Regions from separate parts of the Enterococcus sp. LJL99 genome, predicted to be linked through region 1. Evidence: riboswitches for the same ligand, from Rfam matches in the RefSeq annotation. Region 1 holds a riboswitch; each other region holds the start of a gene.

What was found. Region 1 has a riboswitch for magnesium ahead of ACYSNW_RS09275 (hypothetical protein). Riboswitches for the same ligand answer to the same signal wherever they lie in the genome.
Region 2: it holds a riboswitch for magnesium, as region 1 does, so the genes downstream of both, ACYSNW_RS17815 (MgtC/SapB family protein) here and ACYSNW_RS09275 (hypothetical protein) in region 1, are expected to answer to the same signal.
Region 3: it holds a riboswitch for magnesium, as region 1 does, so the genes downstream of both, ACYSNW_RS09715 (phosphatase PAP2/LCP family protein) here and ACYSNW_RS09275 (hypothetical protein) in region 1, are expected to answer to the same signal.

What each region holds. Positions count from the first base shown of each region.
Region 1 is NZ_JBTXLT010000005.1:103,225-110,802, forward strand. It holds gene ACYSNW_RS09260 (ABC transporter ATP-binding protein) at 1-115, shown strand, start outside; gene ACYSNW_RS09265 (hypothetical protein) at 127-885, shown strand; gene mprF (bifunctional lysylphosphatidylglycerol flippase/synthetase MprF) at 1,101-3,689, shown strand; M-box (ykoK) riboswitch at 4,046-4,214, shown strand; gene ACYSNW_RS09275 (hypothetical protein) at 4,599-4,865, shown strand; gene ACYSNW_RS09280 (FtsW/RodA/SpoVE family cell cycle protein) at 4,862-6,046, shown strand; gene ACYSNW_RS09285 (FtsW/RodA/SpoVE family cell cycle protein) at 6,043-7,209, shown strand.
Region 2 is NZ_JBTXLT010000021.1:21,215-28,792, forward strand. It holds gene ACYSNW_RS17800 (replication initiation and membrane attachment family protein) at 1-761, shown strand, start outside; gene dnaI (primosomal protein DnaI) at 763-1,701, shown strand; gene ACYSNW_RS17810 (hypothetical protein) at 2,073-2,546, shown strand; M-box (ykoK) riboswitch at 2,671-2,841, shown strand; gene ACYSNW_RS17815 (MgtC/SapB family protein) at 3,098-3,757, shown strand; gene ACYSNW_RS17820 (GNAT family N-acetyltransferase) at 3,792-4,259, shown strand; gene mgtA (magnesium-translocating P-type ATPase) at 4,533-7,193, shown strand; gene clpB (ATP-dependent chaperone ClpB) at 7,475-7,578, shown strand, end outside.
Region 3 is NZ_JBTXLT010000005.1:209,893-217,470, reverse strand. It holds gene ACYSNW_RS09730 (PTS galactitol transporter subunit IIC) at 1-21, opposite strand, end outside; gene ACYSNW_RS09725 (PTS sugar transporter subunit IIA) at 44-505, opposite strand; gene ACYSNW_RS09720 (BglG family transcription antiterminator) at 498-2,435, opposite strand; M-box (ykoK) riboswitch at 2,802-2,968, shown strand; gene ACYSNW_RS09715 (phosphatase PAP2/LCP family protein) at 3,221-4,936, shown strand; gene ACYSNW_RS09710 (beta-glucoside-specific PTS transporter subunit IIABC) at 5,067-6,992, opposite strand; gene licT (BglG family transcription antiterminator LicT) at 7,080-7,578, opposite strand, start outside.

The DNA of each region.
Region 1 (7,578 bases):
GAAGCTTGATATCTCTGATGAGCGTTGGGGAGATGTTAAGTCAGCATTAGGAGAAGAGCAAATTGAAATTTTAGAATTAGCTAAAGTGAAAATATTGGAAGAAAGGTTAAATTAGGAGGGACGAAGATGACAGCAAAATTGATTTTTAAAATGGAATTATTTAAATTTTTACGAGATAAAAGCTTTTTAATCACAGCAGGAGTTATTTCAATCATCAATATTGTTTTAACTTTGATTCTCTTAAATGAGGCGAATAGTGCAAGTAATTATTATGATTCAAGTACAGCAGCTACGTTTATTGGGACTTTAGCGGGTGTTAGTGTAATGATTGCTCTTGGAAATATTATTTTTGCTTGGATCTATCCATTTCATATGATTTCAATGGACTATAAGAATAATGTGATGTCGATGATGGTTGCATCCGGTGTAAATCGACAAAAATTATTTTTTGCTAAAATTGGTGCTATTTTTGTTTGTACACTAATCTTGATGGCAGCTATTACGTTGATTCCATTGATTTTATGTGTCATTAAATTGGCGCAGGTTGATGCGTTGGATCAATTGAAAGATGTAATCTCTGAAGTTTTTTACTATTCTGAAATTTCTGGATTCCAATTACTTTTACGCATGTTTGTTCAATATATTAATTCATTGATGTTGATTGCAACTGCGTGCATTTTGATGAAAGGTCGAAATATATCATTTCTGATTTTTATGGGATTCAGTATTATCAATAGTATTGTTTCTGGGATTTTAAATATGATTCCAAATACATTTATGTTTAGTTTTAATGGAATGTTTAGTTTCCAAATCTTTATTTTATTGTTATCAACCGTTGTTTTTTGTTTTATTTCATTGAAAATATTGGAAAAACAAAATTTATAAGACATACAATGGCTCTTAATCAAATAAGGTTTATAAGCTAGTTTAATTGAAAATCAGAATGAAAGGATGACTCTTTCACTCTGATTTTTTTTGTTCAATTTTTTAGGTCCAACTTCTGCAAATATTCTGCTGTCTAAAACAAAGATGGAAAAAAAATGTATTATGCGCTACCATAGTAGAGACGAATTTTCTTCACAAAAGGATGTGTAAGCACGGTGAGAAGCAAAATAAATCAATTGATCGGTTGGATTAAAACTCATAGTTTACTATTAAAACTTATTTTTCTTGGCTCTGTCTTAATTTTCGTGGCAAATCAAGTGACACATATTGCACAAGGCATGTCATGGCAAGATGTCTTTCAAACAATGGCACAACAGAAAAAGTTAACCAGTATCAGTATGATCTTAATCGGTTGCTTAGGTATTTTACCGATGTTTTTATACGATTATGTAGTAATCAAAGTATTAGAAGAAGCAGGAAAACCCAAAATGAAAACATGGGATTGGATTGTTTCAGCATGGGTGACCAACACTATTAATAATTTAGCTGGATTTGGCGGTGTCGTTGGTGCGACGTTGCGGGCTAATTTTTACGGAAAAGATATAGCACGTAAAAAAGTGGTCGCAACGGTCTCGAAAGTGGCGTTGTTCCTGATTTCAGGTCTTTCGATTTTATCTTTTGTAACATTTGTTGATGTTTTTTTTATTCGACCAGATAGTTTATTTAGAGAATATTGGATTTGGTTACTATTAGGAAGCTTGATTGCTCCAGCTTTATTTGGTTTTACTAGACTTAAGCGCCATACATTATTTAAACATTTCTATCCAAAAAAAGTTTTTTTGCTGTTTGCTGCTTCGTTAGGGCAATGGTTTGGTGCAATGTGTGTCTTTTTAGCAATTGGGCAATTGATGAATGTTCCAGTTTCTTCCTTAGCAATTTATCCAATGTTTATCATAGCGACATTAATTGGGATGTTAACAATGGTACCGGGTGGTATGGGAACCTTTGATGTATTGATGATTTTAGGATTATCACAATTAGGAGTAAATCAATCAACGGCAGTTGTGTGGTTGATTTATTATCGGTTATTTTATTATGTAGTCCCTTTTCTGACAGGGGTTATATTGTTTGTTCATCAAACAGGAGTTAAAGTAAATCGTTTCTTTGATAATTTACCAAGAGTTATTTCACAAAAAGTAGCTCATGCGATTTTGGTTTCGGCGCTTTATTTTGCAGGAATTATGTTGGTGCTCTTATCTACAGTAACTAATTTATCTAATGTTAGCCGACTGTTCCAGGTACTATTACCTTTTTCATTTGATTTTTTGGATCAGACATTTAATATGCTAATTGGCTTTTTGCTACTTGGATTAGCGCGCGGAATTTCTATGAAAGTTCGAAAAGCTTACTGGCCAACGATTGGTCTGTTAATTTTTGGGATTGTCAATACGATTTCCCGAACTACTTCCTGGCAATTGATTATCGTTTACTTGATTATTTTACTCGCAGTTTTTCTAGCGAAAGAAGAATTTTATCGAGAAAAATTTGTTTATTCATGGGGCGCTTTGGTGATTGATAGTCTTTTGTTTGGCTGTTTGTTCATTATCTATGCGGTAGCGGGATATTACAGTGCCCATCCTGAAAAAACGGGTCCAATGCCGCAAACCTTTTTACTATTTCCTTCAGATGATGTTTGGTTTTCTGGTTTAGTTGGTTTAGGGATCTCGATGGTTGGCTTGATTACATTATATCAATATTTAGCAGATACAACAGAGCATTTAGGCGAAACGCTTGAAACAAATCGTTTAACGCAACTTCTACATAAATTTGGCGGGAATGAAAGTAGCCAATTTCTTTATTTGGAGAACTATGAATATTATTATTATCAAGAACAGAATGAAGATCTGGTTTTATTTGGTTATCAAATCAAGGCAGATAAATGTTTTGTTGCAGGAAATCCGATTGGAGATTCTGAAAAATGGGCGCAAGCTACGTTTTCATTTATGAATCAAGCAGATTTACTAGGATATCGAGTGGTATTTTACCGAATTTCAGATGAATATGTGATGACATTGCACGATTTAGGGTATCATTTTATGAAAGTAGGCGAAGAGGGCGCGATTTGCTTTAAAGACTCTACGCAACCACGTCTAACTAAAGAGAGTATGACCATGCGCCAGTTAGCCAATTTAGGCTATACTTTCCATCTTTACCAAGAGCCTGTTTCTGATGAGATTTTTGAAGAATTGAAACGAGTTTCGGATGAGTGGCTGGGTATAAACAAAGAGAAAAATTTTATTTCAGGTCGATTTGATCGTACCTATTTGGATTTAGCAGCTGTTGGTCTGATGCGCAATAAACAACGAGAAATTGTTGGGTTTATTACTGAAAAGAAGATTCAAACGGAAAAAAGAGTTGCGTATGATTTACTACGATATTGTGATGAAGCACCAGCCGAAACTACTGATTTTTTATTGACACATTTTATCGATACGTTTAAACAGCTTGGTTATCCAATGGTTGACTTGGGTGTTGCGCCACTAGCGAATGTTGGTGAGACAAAATATTCTTTTTTTGAAGAGCGATTGATTAATGTTCTCTATAATTATGGGTATCATATTTATGAATTTCAAGATAGAAGAAAAGCCAAAGAGCAATATGTTACTAATTGGGCTTCTCGTTATTGTGCGTATCCGAAACAAAGCAATGCATTGTTTACGTTTATTCAGTTGCTTCTATTGATTGAACGAGGTAGAAAGAAGAAAGTCTTCTTAGTTGAAGATGTGATGAATAATGATGAATAAGTTAACCGTAGTTGAGGATTTTAGTCATGCTTTAGCATAATAACTGCTTCTTTTTAGTAGATGTGATGGACACTAAAAACTGAATATAGTAGACTGATAGAGAGGTAGAGGCAAGCTATTTTTTATTTAACTTGTCTCTATTGCATAAATACTAAAGAAAGAGTTAAATTTAGCTTATAATCAAATCATTCTGTATAACGCTCGTTCTATTAATGAGAATCTTAATAAAGGTTGTTGTGACAAGGATTTGAAATTGAAGAGCCAGATAACTTTAAGCGAATGAACCTCTTTTTTAAACGAATCTTTTTTTGAATCTAATTGACTTCAATTTATAAAATAGCTATATTTAGAATAACACGATTACTTGTTAGGTGAGGCTTCTATGCAAACAAAGGCTACTGCTCAGAAATGTCGAAAGACTGGCATGGGTAGGACAAGAACTGTCGAATTAAGGCTTTTCTCAAAGTAGCTAAAAGCAAGACTTTTTACGTTGCATAGTGCTAAAACTCCACGAAGAGAATGAGAGGATGGGACAAGAGTACTTTCCTTTTGAAAATCGGGAAAATCAAAAAAGTTGATTTTACTTGTTTTTTGGAAAACTACTTTTTCTTATCTATAGTTAAGACTTAGAGGTTGAGTAGCTTGAGACCGATTATTTAAATCGATTGTTTTATGAAAATATATGATATAAATAATCTGACAGCAACCATTTTTGAAAATAATGCAAGACTATCTTAAATCTGAATAAGATTTTTGGAGATAGTTATTTGGTTTTCAACGTTTACTCACAAGCTGTTTTTCCTTAACTTTCATCCATTGACCTTCGCTGAGATAGAAGCTATTCTTAGGGATGGTTTTTTATTTTGTTGGAGGCAAGAAAATAATATGAATGGATGATTTAGCAAGAAAATGAAAATAAAAATAATTCAAAAAGCGATAGTTTTTTTTCAGTTAGCAAAAATAGTTGAAAAAATGAGTACGAGTAAATATATAGTAAAATCTTTTTGCCGAAGCCTATTAGCGGAAGTAGGAAGCACGTTTGTAGGAAGTCGAACGGCTGTAATTACAGATAGTAAAATATTTGGTAAAGCATTGTTTAGTAGTATGTTGGCGATTGATGGGCAAATGACAGTCCAAGCAAGGTATGATCTTTTGAATAATGGTGAAAATAAATGAAAAAAAATTCTAAATTAGCTAAATATAGATTTCTAGATTGGTCATTGTTGATTCCGTATTTGATTTTATGTACAGTCGGAATTTTGATGGTCTTTAGTTCTAGTACGTATCAACTATTGATTAATGATGTAGGTGTTTCTAGTAAAGCGATGAAACAAGGAATTTCCTTTATGATTAGTTTAGTCGCGATGTTTGTTGTATTTCATGTGAATTTGGCGGTTTTTCGTAATAGGAAATTGTTAAAAATTGCACTAGGGGTGTCAATTACCCTCTTACTATTTGTTTTGATTTTAGGTACGGCTTCTGGTGGCGCACAACGTTGGATTAGGATTGGTTTTTTATCTTTCCAACCTTCAGAGCTGATTCCATTAGTGATGGTGCTTTACTTAAGTGCTAACTTTGCGACAAAAGATAAACAAAAGCCGTTTTCGTTTAAAGAGTATAAGAAACCAATTTGGGTTTCGATTTTGTTGATTGGTTTAGTTGTCTTACAGCCAAATGTAGCAGGGGGAGCGATGGTTGCATTTTTAGTTGTGATTATGTTTTTAGCGAATGGTCTTTCTCCTTGGTTTACAATTTTAACTTTCGGTGCGATTGTAACAATTAAAGAATTAGCTACATGGATTATTTTATCTATACCAACTAGCTGGCTTCCGGATAAATTTAGTTATTTAGTCAGCCGTTTTAAAGTGATGCAAAATCCTTTTGCGGATCCAAATGGCTTAGGATTTCAAACTTCTAATGCTTACTATGCGATGCATAATGGTGGTTTTTGGGGTTTAGGACTAGGAAATAGTATTCAAAAAAAAGGCTATTTACCAGCTGCGGATACGGATTTCATTTTTGCTATTTGTATTGAGGAACTAGGGTTAGTAGTCTGTCTTATTTTATTGTTATTGGTCTTCTTTTTAGTTGCACGAATGTATCAACTAGCAGTGAAATCGAAAGTACTTTATCATATGTTTCTTTACGTTGGTTGTGGAACCATCTTATTATTACAGGTAGCCGTGAATGTGGGCAGTTTGCTTGGATATATTCCGATGACAGGTGTGACCTTTCCTTTTATCAGTTATGGCGGTTCTAGTATGATCATTCTCAGTATTGTGTTAGGTCTTGCGATGAATGCACGAGCAACAGAAATGAGAGATGCATGGATTTTAGGAAAGGGGCCTGCAGAATGAATAAATTAACAACAGATAGAGAGCCAATCAACTATGGGTTATTATTACCTGTTCTTTTGTTGATTTTGGTGGGATTTCTTGCTCAATATGGCGCGTTTCATGCTGATCCAAGTATCACAAATGTCATGCCTCTCTTGAGAAAACAACTTTATTGGACGATTTTAGGTTTTATTGCGATGTTTGTGATGATGTTTTTACCGATAGAATACTTGTGGAAACTAACACCTTTTGTTTATGGCGGGTCGTTGTTTCTAATGAGTCTATTAGTTAAATTTTATGATCCAGTTATGGCGACAGCGACAAGTACAAAGCGTTGGATTCGTTTAGGTCCGATTTCGTTTCAGCCTTCTGAGTTTATGAAAATCGGGTATATTTTGATGTTAGCTTATGTAATCACTAAAAGAAATAACCGACCCAAAACGGGCACTTTAAAAGATGATTTTTGGCTTTTAGGTGAAATGACATTATACAGTTTACCGATTTTTGCTTTAATGGCTTATCAAAAAGATTTTGGGACCAGTTTGGTGTTTATCTCGATTTTTATTGGTATGGTACTTGTTTCAGGTTGTTCTTGGAAAATTTTAGCTGTGAGTGGAACAGTTTTAGCTTCTTTAGGAATTACAACGATTTTATTAGTGTTAACAGAAGCTGGGCAAAAGTTTTTGACTATGCTTCATTTCCAACCGTATCAATTTAATCGAATCCATGCTTGGCTCAATCCTTTTGAGTATGCAGATTCCATTTCCTATCAACAGGCGCGTGGATTAATTGCGATTGGATCTGGCGAAATGACGGGTAAAGGAATCAACAATTTACAGGTTTATGTACCCGTTCGTGAATCAGATATGGTTTTTACCGTGATTGCAGAAGCCTTTGGATTTTTAGGTGCTTGTTTATTGTTACTGTTATTCTTCTACCTGATTTATCAAATGTTAATCAGTACCTTAAATTCTAAAAGAGAATTTTATGCCTATATCACGACAGGGATTATTATGTATTTTCTATTTCATATTATTGAAAATATTGGCTCTAACATTGGTCTATTACCATTAACAGGAATTCCTTTACCGTTTTTAAGTCAGGGAGGAACAGCCTATTTAACGAATTTTATTGCGATAGGCTTAGTGCTTTCCATGTATAATTCAAAACAAGATTCCCTTTAAGGCAATAGAAGAAAGAAGTTAGTTGAGCTTAGTTGTCCAACTTGAACGCACGCTCTTTTTTCGGATGTAGAGTTTTGAGCAAGACTAATTTTTAGTTTTGTTTGAGGCTCTTTTTTGAAATCCAGCACTTCCTAAAAGAAATAAAAATCTAAAGAAATAATTAAATTGTTCTTGTTTTTTTCTATGTATGAAATAGTTTTTTGCGCTGCTAGTTGTAGAAAATGGTAACAAATTCAAGTGGAACGCCGATTTCTTTGTTTATTAATAAGGTATAGTAATAAATAAGTAACAACTGCTATTATTTGACTTAAAATTATAAACTCGTTATATTAAAATAGTCAAAAAAGCGATTTTAAAAAAATAAAGCAA
Region 2 (7,578 bases), on a different contig from region 1:
GTGTTCAGCTTCCAGATGATGTATCAGGTTTTAAAGAAGAAGTCTATGTATTCCATAATTTATTTGGAATCAATGAACTAGATATGGTTGAATTTTGTTCGAAATCATTTGATTATTATAGTAATAAAATTGTTATTAAAGAATTTGAAAAAGCAATTTATCAAACCTATGATACGGATAAAAAACAAAGAGAGGCCGAAGTCACTAAAAATGAAACGGCTGATTTAACGAATGAGGAACAACAAACCTATCGGTATAATTCATTAAAAATGAATGGTTTTTCTGAACAAGATATTTTAATGATTATGGATAGTGAACGAAACTTTCCTTTAAATTATTTAGAAGCACTTAAAAGTGAACGAGGAGGTTATACAACTCCGCAAGAACGATCACTAGTAAAATATTTAGTCAGTAAATCTGGTTTACCGAACAGTGTAATTAATGTATTGATTAATTATGTTTTCAATATCCAAAAACAGCCAACGTTAAAAGCAGATTATGTGAATCGAATTGCGAATGAGTGGGCTCAAAGCGAGATTTTTTCACCTGAAAAAGCAATTACTCATGTTAGAGAATTAGCTCGAAAAGGAAAAGAAAAGCAGCAAAATCGAAATAATTATGGGACAAATAGACGACCAATCAGACAAGAAACCCTACCAGACTGGGTGGAAAATCCAACTGCAGAAAAGAAACTGTCAGAAGAACGACAAGCACAATTAAGAAAAGAATTAAATGAACTTTTGAAGGAAGAAGGTGAGTAACATGGAAGATGTTGGAAAAGAAATGTCTAAAATTATTCAAAAAAGAGATATGAATGAACGGTATAATGAACTGGTCGAAGTTGTTTTGAAAGATCCTGATGTCCAATTATTTATTAAGGAAAATAGAACACGTTTGACAGATGAAGATATTCAAAAAAGTTATTCTAAATTGTACGAATATGTGCAAGAAAAAAAGAAATTTCAATTAAATGATCCGACAATGATTGCACCTGGATATGAACCCAGATTGGCTTTAAACTTTCATTATATTGATGTGACCTATGTACCAACAAAAGCATTGATCGCTAAACAAAAAGAAGAAGAAATTCGCCAACGAGTGCGTGCGATGGATATACCGAAAGATGTTCGCGAAGCTCGTTTGAATAATTTTGATTTGAGTTCTGATGGTAGGGAAGAAGCGTTAGCTGAGGCGATGAAATTTATTAAAGCCTATTCAGCGAATACAAAAGAATTTCATAAGGGACTTTATCTTCAAGGAACTTTTGGGGTAGGAAAATCATTTTTATTAGGTGCGATAGCTAACAGCTTGGCAGAACGAGGGTATGTGACGACAATCGTCCATTTTCCAACATTTACCGTGGAAATGAAGCAAGCAATCGGAAAAGACATGGTTGGTGAAAAACTAGATGCAGTAAAAAAATCACCGATTTTGATGATTGATGATCTTGGAGCTGAATCTATGACTTCTTGGATTCGAGACGATGTTTTAAGTGTTATTTTGCAGTATCGTATGCAAGAACAGTTACCTACGTTCTTTTCTTCCAATTTAAATTTAAAAGAGTTAGAAAAACATTTAGCGGTAACTCAAAGAGGGGAACAAGAGCCACTTAAAGCAAGAAGGATTATGGAACGTATCCGTTATTTATCAAAAGAAATTATGATGAGTGGAAATGATCGTCGAAATGGTCCAACGATCTGAAAATGTTTAGTAAGAGATTAAATGAACGAACAGATCGTTGAACTAAGAGAAGGAATTGATTGAAGTAGTGCTATATATTTCGTCTCAATTCCTTTTTAAGTCGGATGAAAAAGAAAAATTAAATTAATTTTTAAAGATAAATTAACCTATTATTAAGAATCTTCGTGTATTGTTATTTTATATTGAGTTAGAAAAGTAGTGTAAGATGTTGTTAGAAGGTAAATAATGAAACAGAAGATATTTTTACTTTGGCTAGAGAGCATCTGGAAATGATTGTGCCATTTGTTTGGTTTTGGGAGTTAACAAAGTATTTTTCCTATGATTGATTTTCAGACATGTCCTAAAAAAAGTAACTATTGGAGGATACCTTAATGAAAAAAGTACCAATGGCTTTAGCATTAGCAGCAACGATTATTTTAATAGGAGCATGTGGTGTGAACGATAAGAAAAGTAAAGACTCGGAATCTAGTCAGTCAGAAATAACACTTGAATCTAGTACAAGTACAGAGGATACAAAGGCCAAAGTAAACGAAGGTGAAACATCGATTTTTACTGGCGTCTTAACAGCGGATGCAGAGCTAAACGATGGAGAAGATAAAACAATTCGTATAGTTTTAAATGATATTGAAGCAGTAGAAGATCCAGATGAGATGGAAAAAACAATGAAAAATGACGGTGTTGTATTAAATATATCAGAGGATCAATTAGCGAGTGGCTTAACTGAAAAAGAGTTGAAAAAAGGAGATAAAGTCCAATTTTCATTAAACGGCATGCCTGTTATGACAATGTCTCTTCCACCGCAAATTCCTGGAATGTCGATTAAATCAGTAGAAAAAATCGATTAATAAACACGTAAATGTAATTTGTTTTTCAGACGATTTTTCATTTTTTTGAAAAAAATTTCTTTTGTTACAAAAAAGAGTTGCAGGAACGTCATTTTGATGGTATAGTGACTCATGTAAGAAAATTAAATAGATTTGTTAGGTGAGGCTCCTATACAAACATAGGCTACTGCCCAAAAATGTCGAGAGACGCCAATGGGTAGAACAGGGATTGTCGATTACAAGGCTTTTCATAAGGTAGCTAAAAGTTCTGCTTTTTACGTTGTATAGTGCCAAAACTCAACGAATAGATCATTTGAGCTTTTTTGGTGTGCGTATATCGTAGATTATGACCTTTCGCTGAGTATTTGGCGAAAGGTTTTTTGTATGTTCTAAGCAAACTTTGAGGAGAATCGGACAAATGCGAAAATTGAACTAAAAATATTGTTTTATTTCTTGCATTGTATGACTCAGGAAAATATGAAGCAACTCATTAGAAAGATTTATTGCTATTTTCTTAATTTTAGTGCAAGAAGGGATTTGATGTAGGTGAATTTTTATTTTTAGTTAATGTAATGGCAAGTATTTTTGCGGGAATCATCATCGGGATGGAAAGGCAATGGCGCAAAAAATTAGCTGGTATGAGAACAATGACATTAGTAACACTTGGAGCATGTTTATTCGTACTTTTATCGACGTTTATTCAATCCGACAGCAGTCCTTCAAGGATTGCCGCTCAAGTTGTTAGTGGTATCGGTTTTCTGGCTGGTGGCGTTATTCTTCGAGATGGCTTTAGTGTGACAGGAATCAACACAGCGGCTACCTTATGGTGTTCAGCAGCTATTGGCAGTTTGATTGGTGCCAATTTCATCGTGGAAGGATTAGTTTGTGCAGTGATTATCACGTTAGTGAATGTCTTATTAAGAACTCTTTCCTTTAAATTAGATGAGATTTCGCAAAATAAGGCTGATGGTGAAGTAAGTGACGCAACTTATTTTCTATCTGTAATCACAAGCAACAGTAATGAAGTCCTCTTGAGAACGGAAATTATTCAGTTATTAGATTGTTATTATCTGAGTTTTCATCGCTTTTCATGTACTGATTTAGCTGGCAACAAAGTTAGACTCTTTGTGGAAATCGAAGGATCAAGAAATGGACATTTAGCTGTTAACAAAGTAATTACGCAATTATCGCAATTATCCGAAGTGTTAGAAGTAAATCAAATGGCAAACTAAAACAGAACGGAGGAATCAAAATGGTAAAACATTGATGGTAAAAATCGTAAAATGGAACAGTGAAGAATATTGGGCAGGTATTGCTTTAAGAAATAAATTACTAAAAGCAACTGCTGGGAAAGAAATGATTCAAACAATTCCGATTGAAGAAAAAAACGATATTCATGTTGTTGCATTGGATGAAGATCAAGTAATTGGCACCTTAATTATTTCAAAAGTAGATCAACAAAGCGCTCAAATCAAGCAGGTTGCAGTAAATGATGCATACCAAGGTGAAGGTGTGGGTAAAAAAATGTTGATATTTGCTGAAGAAGTTGTACGAATCACACGTTTTAAAAAAGTATTTTTATTAGGTCGTAGTCAAGCATGGGGATTTTATGTACGTGCTGGTTATCAAGAATTTGGTCAAGCGTATTATGATGGGAAGGTTCTATTGAAAGGTTTTGAAAAAGAACTGACACAAAATACACGCGTGAAAACACGAACGATTATCCATGTATAAAACGTAGTTAAAGGGGATGGAAACAAATGGATGACAGTAGTCAGAAGAAAAAGGGCTTATCAAAAAGAATGAATTTAGCAAAAAAGGATCAAACTATTATTATGTATTTGTTTCTAAATATGGGATAGTACTGCTCGTTTAACTAAACAAATTCTTTTCATAAGCCCATCAAATGATAGATGAAGTTTATAGGTCATCATTATTCGGATGTCAAATACTGTACTCTATTAATTATTTTTTAGGGAAAAGATTTATGGAAAGAAGGCGAAACAAATGGAAAAAAAAGTTTACATGAAACAAGAAGAAGGTAAAACTTACGAGTTTTTTGCAAGAAACTCTGTCGATAATATTTTTAAAACATTTAAAACATCACATAAAGGGTTAAGTAATCAACAAGCAGAACTTTCAAAAGAGCAGTTTGGTGAAAATGTCATTTCAAAAGGGAAGAAAACACCTTGGATCGTTGAAGTTTTGAGAGCGTACATTACACCATTTACAATTGTACTAATTACTTTAGCAATTATATCTTTTATTACGGATTATGTTATTGCTGCTCCAGAAGATCGTGATTTGATTGGTGTAATTATTATTTTAGTGATGGTTTTCACAAGCGGAACAATGACTTTGATTCAATCTGTTCGCTCAAGTCAAGCGGCGGAAAAATTGCATAACATGGTAAAAGTTACTGCCACAGTTGTTCGTAGAGGAGCTGACGTCGAAATCCCAATAGAAGAAATTGCATGTGGTGATATCATTAAATTATCAGCAGGAGATATGATTCCAGCTGATACACGACTTGTAAAAACAAAAGATTTGTTTGTATCTCAAGCGGCGATGACAGGTGAAAGTTATCCTGTTGAGAAAAAAGCAGATTATGAAGTGGGTACCCATAATGCAGAAACGGATTATGAAAATATTGTTTTTATGGGAAGTAACGTTGTCAGCGGAAGTGCTGTCGGTGTAGTTGTTTCTGTAGGAGATGACACATTATTTGGACACATTGCTCATGATGTTTCTGATAAGAGTCCTCAAACAAGTTTTGAAGTTGGGATTAGTAAAACATCTTGGTTATTGATTCGTTTTATGTTAGTTATGGCACCAACAGTATTTTTGATTAATGGTTTTACAAAAGGTGATTGGTTAGAAGCATTTCTTTTCGGATTGTCAGTTGCTGTCGGATTGACTCCAGAAATGTTGCCAATGATTGTTACAACAAACCTTGTAAAAGGTGCATCTTCTATGGCTAAAAAAGGAACAATTATCAAAAACTTAAATGCAATTCAAAATTTTGGTGCAATCGATGTTTTATGTACCGATAAAACAGGAACATTAACGCAAGATAAAATTATTTTAGAGTATCATTTAGATTGTGATGGTAAAGAAGATAGTCGCGTACTACGTCATGCCTTTTTCAATAGTTATTACCAAACTGGGTTGAAAAACTTAATGGATGTGGCAATTATTGAAGCAGCTGGGGAAGAATTGAATATTAACCCTGCTGACTTTATCAAAGTTGACGAAATTCCATTTGATTTTCAACGCCGTAGAATGAGTGTGGTTATTCAAAATAAAGAAGGTAAAACGCAAATCATTACTAAAGGTGCCGTAGAAGAAATGCTAGAAATTTCTAGCCATGTTGATTATCAAGGGCAAGTAAGTCCTTTAACAGCTGATTTAAAGAAAACAATTTTGAAAACTGTCGAAGAATTGAACGAAGATGGCCTACGTGTTATCGCAGTTTCTCAAAAAACAAACCCAAATGTAGATGGCGAGTTTTCTGTTTCTGATGAAAGCGAAATGGTATTAATTGGTTATCTTGCATTCTTAGATCCTCCAAAAGAAACAACAAAAGCAGCTTTAGAAGCATTGAAAACACATGGTGTATCAGTAAAAGTATTAACAGGCGACAATGCATTAGTTACTAAATCAGTTTGTAAACAAGTTGGTTTAGAAAACGAAGAACTGATTTCTGGTAGTGAAGTTGCAAAAATGAATGATGTTGAATTGAAAACAATTACTGAAAAATATAATATTTTCGTGAAATTAACACCACAACAAAAAACAAGAATTGTTAAAGTATTAAGAGAAAATAATCATACAGTTGGCTTTATGGGGGATGGAATCAATGATGCACCTGCTATGAAAGAAGCCGATGTAGGTATCTCAGTTGATACTGCAGTTGATATTGCCAAAGAATCAGCAGACGTTATTTTATTAGAAAAAGATTTAATGGTATTAGAAAGAGGTCTTTTATCTGGTCGAACAACTTTTGGTAATATTATGAAATATATCAAAATGACTGCTAGTTCTAATTTTGGGAATATGTTCTCAGTTGTCGTTGCAAGTCTGTTCTTACCTTTCTTACCAATGTTGCCACTTCAATTACTATTCTTGAATTTGATTTATGATATTTCGTGTATGTCAATCCCATGGGATAATATGGATACTGATTACTTGGATACACCTAAAAAATGGGATGCGACTTCTATTGGTTCGTTTATGAAATGGCTTGGACCAACAAGTTCTGTTTTTGATGTGACTACGTATCTATTGATGTATTTTGTGATTTGTCCACAAATTATGGGTGCAGGTTACCACGATTTAGGTCCAGAACAACAAGCAATGTTTATTGCTATTTTCCATGCAGGTTGGTTTGTTGAGTCACTATGGTCTCAAACATTAGTAATTCATACGCTACGTACACCAAAAATCCCATTCTTACAAAGTCGTGCATCATTTATTTTGACGACAATTACATCTATTGGGATTGCTGTTGGAACAATTTTACCATTCACAGCTTTTGGTGAAAATCTAGGTTTGGCAGAACTACCACTTAACTACTTTGGTTGGTTAGCAATTACAGTCTTTGCTTATCTTGCATTTGTAATGTTTGTTAAGAAAATTTATGTAAATAGATTTAAAGAATTACTTTAATAAATAGGCTTAAAAACCAATTGAAATCCGCTGTTTAGGGTTTCAATTGGTTTTTTTTATTTAAAGAGTTATTATAATAGCAAAGAATGAAACTTTTTGTTTGACCTTTACTGACCAATGGTGTATGATGTAAAAGTAAGGTTAGTATATTAACTATTATTTACTGACCTTCTTACCTAAAAATAATGAATGATTCTAGAGCAGGAGAGAATACTACAAAGGTATTCATTTAATCACGCTCTAATACAAAACAATAAAATGACCAATTGGGAGGCCTATTAATGAATATTGAAAAAATGACAACAACGTTACAAGAAGCAGTTGCAGAGGCACAACAAGTAGCTATCACTCGTCACCATCAAGAAATTGACATCGCTCATTTATG
Region 3 (7,578 bases), 110 kb from region 1:
CCACTGCAGTGCATCTAACATGATAATTCCTCCTTAATAGTAATCAAATTAAATGATTCATTTTTAATAAGTCCATATACTCTGTTTTTGTTTCTATTTCTAAAAAAGTAGCGAGCGTATTCTGCTTTTGAAACATAGCAATCAAGTTTTGTAGCATAGTTAATTGTTCATGTGGTTCTTTTAAAGCTAGCATAAATAATATTCTCACCTCCACTGGCGTACTATCTGTACCCATTTCATAAAATTCAACAGGATTCGTTAAGGATAGAAAAGCAATCTGTGATCGTCGAACAAATTGACTATCGGTATGAGGAATTGCTACACCAATTCCATTTATAACTAATCCTGTTGGAAAATTTTTTTCTCGTTTTAAAATTTGTTCGTAAAAATCATCCGTAACAAATGATTTTGTATATAATTGTGTAGAAAGTTTTTTCAAAGCTGATTCTTTTGTATGATCGCTTTCTTTAAATAAGGCAATTTCGCCATCGAAAAAATTAGTCATTTGCTGCACAACCTTTCTGTTTTAAGAACTGAATAATGTCATCTTTTTTGTTATAATTGGCAATTTTATCGATATTTTCTTTAGAACTAAGAATCGTATAAATAGAAGAAATAAGCGTTCGTGCAATGCCCATATCTTTTTCTGCTATAGAAAGCATTACAACAACATGAATAGAAGTATTTCCCCATAAAATCGGTTTTTTCAACGTCATTATGACTAAACTTGTTTGAATTACCGTTTTTGGGTCAGCATGGGGAATTGCAACACCAGTATCCATTCCTGTCGATCCAATGTTTTCACGTTCGAAAATAGCGCTTTCAAATCTTTCGGTAACAGCTCCGCGTTTAAAAAGAAAATGACTAATATGTTTAAATATTTCTTCTTTTGATTGAAACTCTTCTTGTAAAAAGATGAGTTTTGAATCCAGAATCATATCAATTGAATAAGACTGTAACTGAGATGTTTCATCCTCGAATTTTTTTTCTATTGAAATTATTTTTGATATTTTTTTATTGATTATCGATATTTCCTCATAAGTAGGTAACACTGAAACATAGCTAACGGGTACAGTTGTTTGTTCTGGTAATTTAACCGCTGAAATAATTAGATCCACACCAGATAAATTTTTTGATTCAAATTCATTAAAATCAAGTTTTTCAATAACATTATTGGTTGAGAGGGTTTGTTTAATTCGTTGATAAATTAATTGAGATGTTCCTAAGCCATTTGGGCAAACGACTAAAATATGTTTCGTCGAATTTATTTTTTCAAATGCTAATTGAAAGTGAATTGTTAAGAAACTAGTTTCATCATCAGGAATTTCTACTTCAAAAACTTCTTCAAGCAGATGAACACTATACTTCACTATATTAAACATCGTCGAATATTGAGCGACAATTTGCTTTTTCAATGGATTCTTTATGGAAACACCCATATTCAAGCGAAAAATCATTGGTGCAATATGAGAAAGTAGCGAATTGAACAAATCATCGTCCTGAGATAAATCAAGATTAATTAGTAATGACATTTGATGAATAAACGTTTCAATCGTCTCTTTAAGTAAGTAATTGACTTTCGGTGCATTTGGTTTAATTCCATGTGCTAATAATAAAGAACAAAGATGATAGATATCCGATTCTTTGAAAAAGATATCAAGTTCCCTATTACATTTCTCTAAAAATTCATATGCGGTCATATATAACTGCATATTTTCAATCTCACTAAATACCGAATTTGAGCGCTGTTCACAGTGGTTACCTAAAGTCGAACGACTTAGAAAAACTAAAATGCTATTTCTAAGTGAACAAATAAGATAATTTTTTTGATTTTTGTTGTGATTGAATGGTCTAATAAATTCGTTTACAACCTCTATGATAGCGTTATCAAAAATAGCGAAGTCTTGCATTCCTTGGTTAGTAATAGTGAAGGTCTGTTTTTCATAATAATTTTTAAACGCGTTTTGAATAGTCGATTCTTGTCCAAGTAAATTTCTATTTTTGTCTAATTCGACACCTTGCTGAATCAAATATTCTTTGATGCTATCCATATCTTTTTTGATGGTTTGAATACTGATATAAAATTTATCAGCATAAAAAGCATAACTTTGAATTTCTCTAGCAAAAAGTAGTTCTGAAAAAAGAAAGACTCTTCGATACTCATTGTTAAATATGGAAGAATCATTTTTTTCACTCTGCATATCGCCGATTAATTTATTCTTGTTTCTATCACTCCCGTTCAGCCGAATCCCATTTCTAGGCTTTTTTTCTATTGACAAATCATACTGTTCAACGAGTTTTTCTAGTTGATCTATATCTTGATAAATCGTTTTAGTAGACACATTCAATAAGACCGCAATAGCTCTAGCAGGTTTAAAATTATTTTCTTTAAGTAGCACTGTTAATAATTTTTCTTCCCTATCCTTAAGAATCATTTTTTTCACCTCTAAAGAATTTCTTGTACTAAGAATAGCTTAGGTTCAGTCAACAGTAAATTACTTATTAGTTCCACATTAATCTGGAGGTTGTTACTGACATAAAATAATAACGAATCGAATCGTTCAAACACTACTTTTCAAAATTTCATTCCAATAATTTAATAACAAGCTAGTAAAACAATCTGTTCAAGATTATCTATAAATAATTTTTTTGTTGACAGCTATCCTTAAGTTAATAATAGTCATTGACAAAATTGTTTATCAAAACTTTAAGATTTATAAAGATAAGTGGGATAATTCTAAAAAAAACTTGATAAAAGGTGTTCAAAGAGATATTATGTGGTATAAGAACTACTATAAATAAAATAACCTTGTTAGGTGAGGCTCCTATATAAACATAGGCTATTGCGCAGAAACGTCGAAAGACGCCAATGTGTAGAACAGGAATTGTCGAATTAAGGCTTTTCATAAAATAGCTAAGAGTATTCTTTACGTTATATAGTGCTAAAACTCGGACGATGAGATTGATTTCAAGTCAAGCCTCTCGAAAGATAGTGTTTGGCTTTTTTTGATAAGTTTTTCCTTATCAATACACTACATCTTTTTACTTACTTTTTTACAGAGTAAGCAGACGGATTTAATCGATTGATTCTTCCTTTCTATTTTATTAATGGAAAAGTTGACTCAGTCGCTTTTTTATTGTGAACAGAAAAAAATAAAATGAATAGAAATAGTTTTTATCTTCTGCAATTGATTGAAGATAGCTATGAAGGGATGGTACAATGCAACAACAGAAAGAAAAAAATGGCGTTTACGCAATCGTAGGCTTGGTCCTTTTTTCGATTTTAACTTTTTTAGTCGTAGAAAATTACAATTGGTTCAATACACTTGATTCTTCAATCTATCAATTTTCTTGGACTCCAAATGCAACGTTGACCTCAATAGTCAATTTATTAGCAAAAACAGCGACAATCGTTCCAATCTTTGCGGTAAGCTTAGTGGTTTCGATTATTCTTTGGTGGCATAAAAAAAGACTATTGGCCTTTTGGAATGTATCGAATGTACTGATTGTCAGTTTTTTAGGGTTTATTTTAAAGCACTCAGTCGCACGACCAAGACCAAATGTTGATCAATTAGCAGCCAAAACATCGTTTAGTTTCCCAAGTGGGCATTCATTATTAGCTATGTGCTTGGTGTGTTCAACATTTATCGTTTTACAACAATTACATAAAAATTATAAACCATTGAAGATTGGACTGATTGTCTATCTTTTATTGATTGCAATGAGTCGGATTTTCTTGCGTGTCCACTACCCAAGTGATATTTTAGGCGGATTCCTGTTAAGTTTCACTTGGATTAACCTGTCTTATGCAATTTTACAAAAAGCTTATATGGATAGAAAATTCGCTTCTCGTTCTGCTAAACGAAGCTTTGTTAAAAAAGTAATTTTCTGTTCCGTTTTACTTTTAGCAGTTGGTGCCTCAGCAGTTACTGCTTACGGAATCAAAGTATTCACGAGCGTACAAAAAACAGCCAGTGCAATGTATCAACCTTTGGAAAGAAAATCAACACCTGTTGATAGCAATTCAAGCGAACCGATTAGTATTTTACTTTTAGGAATCGCTAATGATTCCAAACGAAAAACCGATTTCCGTGCTAATACAATTATGGTCGCAACCTTAAATAATGATACTGGAACAACGACCTTAACAAGTATTCCACGAGATGCTTATGTAGAAATCATCGGCGAAGATGGCTTACATGATAAAATCAACCATGCCCATTCATACGGTGGAGAAAAAATGATTATCGATACTGTAGAAAATTATATGGATATCCCAATCAACCACTACTTTAGTATTAACATGGATGGACTATCTCAATTAGCGGAAGCGGTTGGTGGCGTAGATGTTGATAATGAGTTTGAATTTGACGCAGAAGGCATTCATTACCCGAAAGGAAAACAACACTTAAACGGTTGGGAAACATTACAGTATGCGCGTATGCGTGAATACGATGGGGATTATGGTAGACAAAAACGTCAACGTGAAGTAACGACATTACTAATGCAAGAAATGCTTTCGATTAAAAGTGTTTTTCGTTATCAAGAATTACTTAATGTAATCGGTGATAATGGCCAAACAGATATGACTTTAGATCAAATGATTACTGTCCTTAAAAACTATCAAAAGGCTCTTAAAAATATTGAAAGTGACCAATTACAAGGTGAAGGATTTACTGGTGATGGATACACTGGAGAATTAGGTATTTCGTATCAAATCATTCCTGATGAAGAAAAAATTCGTGTTCAAAAAGCTTTAGCGAAACAACTAAATCTTACTTGGAACCCTGAAAACGAACAAACTACTTCCACAACTCCAGCAGCAAACGGAACAACTTCTTCAGATCCAGCTAATGAAGAAATATACTATGAAGAATCTTATCCGACTGCCGATTATTCCGAACCTGCAGTAGATGAGTACCAATATGGCTATTAAATAAAAATGAGTGTGAAGTAGTTAAACAGGAATATCTGATTAACTACTTTACACTCGCTTTTTTATTTCATTCTATTAATCGTTAATATGAAACTAATTAACTTCAACTACTTATGTTTTTCACGTATATTCAATTTTTCTTTACCAACCCTTTTAGCAAGGTTTGATTTTGTGTAATTTCAGTTTGATCCGTTGGTAAAATATCTAAATAATCAGAAGAGTTGGTCACAATCACAGGTGTAATGACCGAAAAACCAGCTTCTTTGATTTTTTCTTGATCAAAAGTCAAAAGCTTTTGTCCTTTAACGACATGATCACCTTGTTCAACAAAACTCTCAAAATATTGACCATCTAACTGAACAGTATTTAAACCAATATGGATCAGTACTTCCATTCCTTCATCTGAAATCAGTCCTAAAGCATGCTTTGTTGGAAACAATGTCGCAACTACGCCATCAAATGGCGCGACTACTTCACCCTTTGTTGGAAGGATACCAACACCAAGACCTAACAAACCTTGAGCAAAAGCCGCATCTTCAACTTGTTCTAACGGAACGATTTTTCCTTCGATTGGACTGCTGACTGTCATATTCGTATTGATATGTGTTAAAGTTCCATTCGTTGTTTCTGTTTCTTTTTCCACTGCAATCGCTTCTTCTGGATCTTTAAAGGTAATCATCGTTGCCACGAATGCAATTGCCATCGCAATACCGGCGCCAATTAGACCGACAACTATATCCCCCATCCCTTTTGTTTCTGGGTTAATCATTGCTGGAAATTCAAAAATACCGATTCCACCAAATATATATTCTCGTAGATTTGCATAACCAAAATACGCACCAGCAATCGCCGAAGCAATACAGCTAATAATAAATGGTTTTTTCAGTGGTAACGTAATTCCATAAATTGCAGGCTCCGTTACACCGAAAAAGGCTGAAACAGCAGCTGGAAAAGCCATTTCTTTTAGTTTCTTATTTTTCGTTTTTAACATGATTGCTACTACAACAGCTGTTTGTGCAAAAGTTGTCGCAAAAAATGGCATCATCACATTATCATAACCAAGCGTCATAATATTATTAATATAAATTGGAATCAATCCCCAGTGAACACCAAAAATAACCATGATTTGCCAGAAGAAACCAACTAAAGCACCTGAAAGAATCGGACTGAAATTACGAACAGCTAAAATTCCTTCTGCAATCAAAGTAGAAGAAAAGGTAACAATCGGTCCAATCACGATAAGTCCTAAGATCATTGAAATAAATAATGTTAACATCGGTACTGTAAAGAATTTAATAACATCTGGAATCACTTTATTAAAGAATTTTTCTAACTTAGCAGCAATAAAAACAATGAAAATAACGGGTAACACGGTAGAGGTGTAATCCATCGTAATCACTGGAATGCCGAAAAAGTCTAAATAAATAGGTGATGCAAAAATCGTATGATTGAATAATGTATATAAAGGCTCTGTCGTTTCTGCAATCGCGGACAATTGAAGACTAGGATAGCATAAGGCTAAACCAATCAAGACGCCGACAAATGGTTTTAGCTTAAATTTTTGAGCGGAAGTATACCCTAGAAAAACAGGTAAAAACATAAATAAGGCATCACTCATCCCGGCGATAATGATATACGCACCACTAGAATCACTATAAAGTCCCATGACACTGAATAAAACATTCAATCCTTTTAACATTCCTGCTGCAGCCATGATTCCTAATACCGGTTGGAAAATTCCTGAAACAAGATCAATTAAACGATCGATTGTTTTTTTATGCTCGCCACTTTCTTCTTGTGGCGTAAAATCGCCTAATTGAATATTGATTGCATCAAAAACATCTGCTACATGATTACCGATTACAACTTGGTATTGTCCACCCGATTTCATAATCGTTACAACGCCGTTCATTGTTTTTAGCGCTTCATCATTTGCTAGTGATTCATCTTTTAATTTAAAACGTAATCGAGTGATACAGTGGGCTAGACTAGTAATATTGTCTTTCCCACCTACTTCTTTAATAATTTGACTTGCTAATTGTGTATAATCTGCCATTTCGTTTTCCTCCAAATTTAAAATAGATTGTGAAGGTCTAGCCAACTGAATGTCACTATCCGAAAAGAAACAACTCACCTCTTTCTATTATTGACTAATAACTTTTTGAATATGAACCGTTAAATATAAGCCCTCTTCATCCGATAATTGGTAACGATAATTATTTAGAAGGAACTCAGATATTTTTTCTACACAAAGATAAGATCGATGGTACTTTCGTTGCATAAATGAAATCATTTCGGGATCTTCCTGGCTATCATACGTTTTATCTGCTATCACGCGTTGTGAGAAAAATTTGAGATGGGTAATAAAACGATAATAATAGACTGAATCCTCTTCGAAATTGATTTTAAAGAACAGTCGTACGATATTAGCGATCTCTTGCATTAATTTTGTGACCTTATACGCATCTGGACTTCCTTCTTCTACTTCCGCATTAACGATGTGAAGCGCAATAAAACCAATTTCGTCTTCTGCTAAGGTAATGTCAAACGTTTCCTTGATATAGCTTAGAGCCAATTTACCAATCTTGTATTCGTCAGGATAAAAGCTTTTGATTTCCCATAACAAGGCATTTTTTAATTCA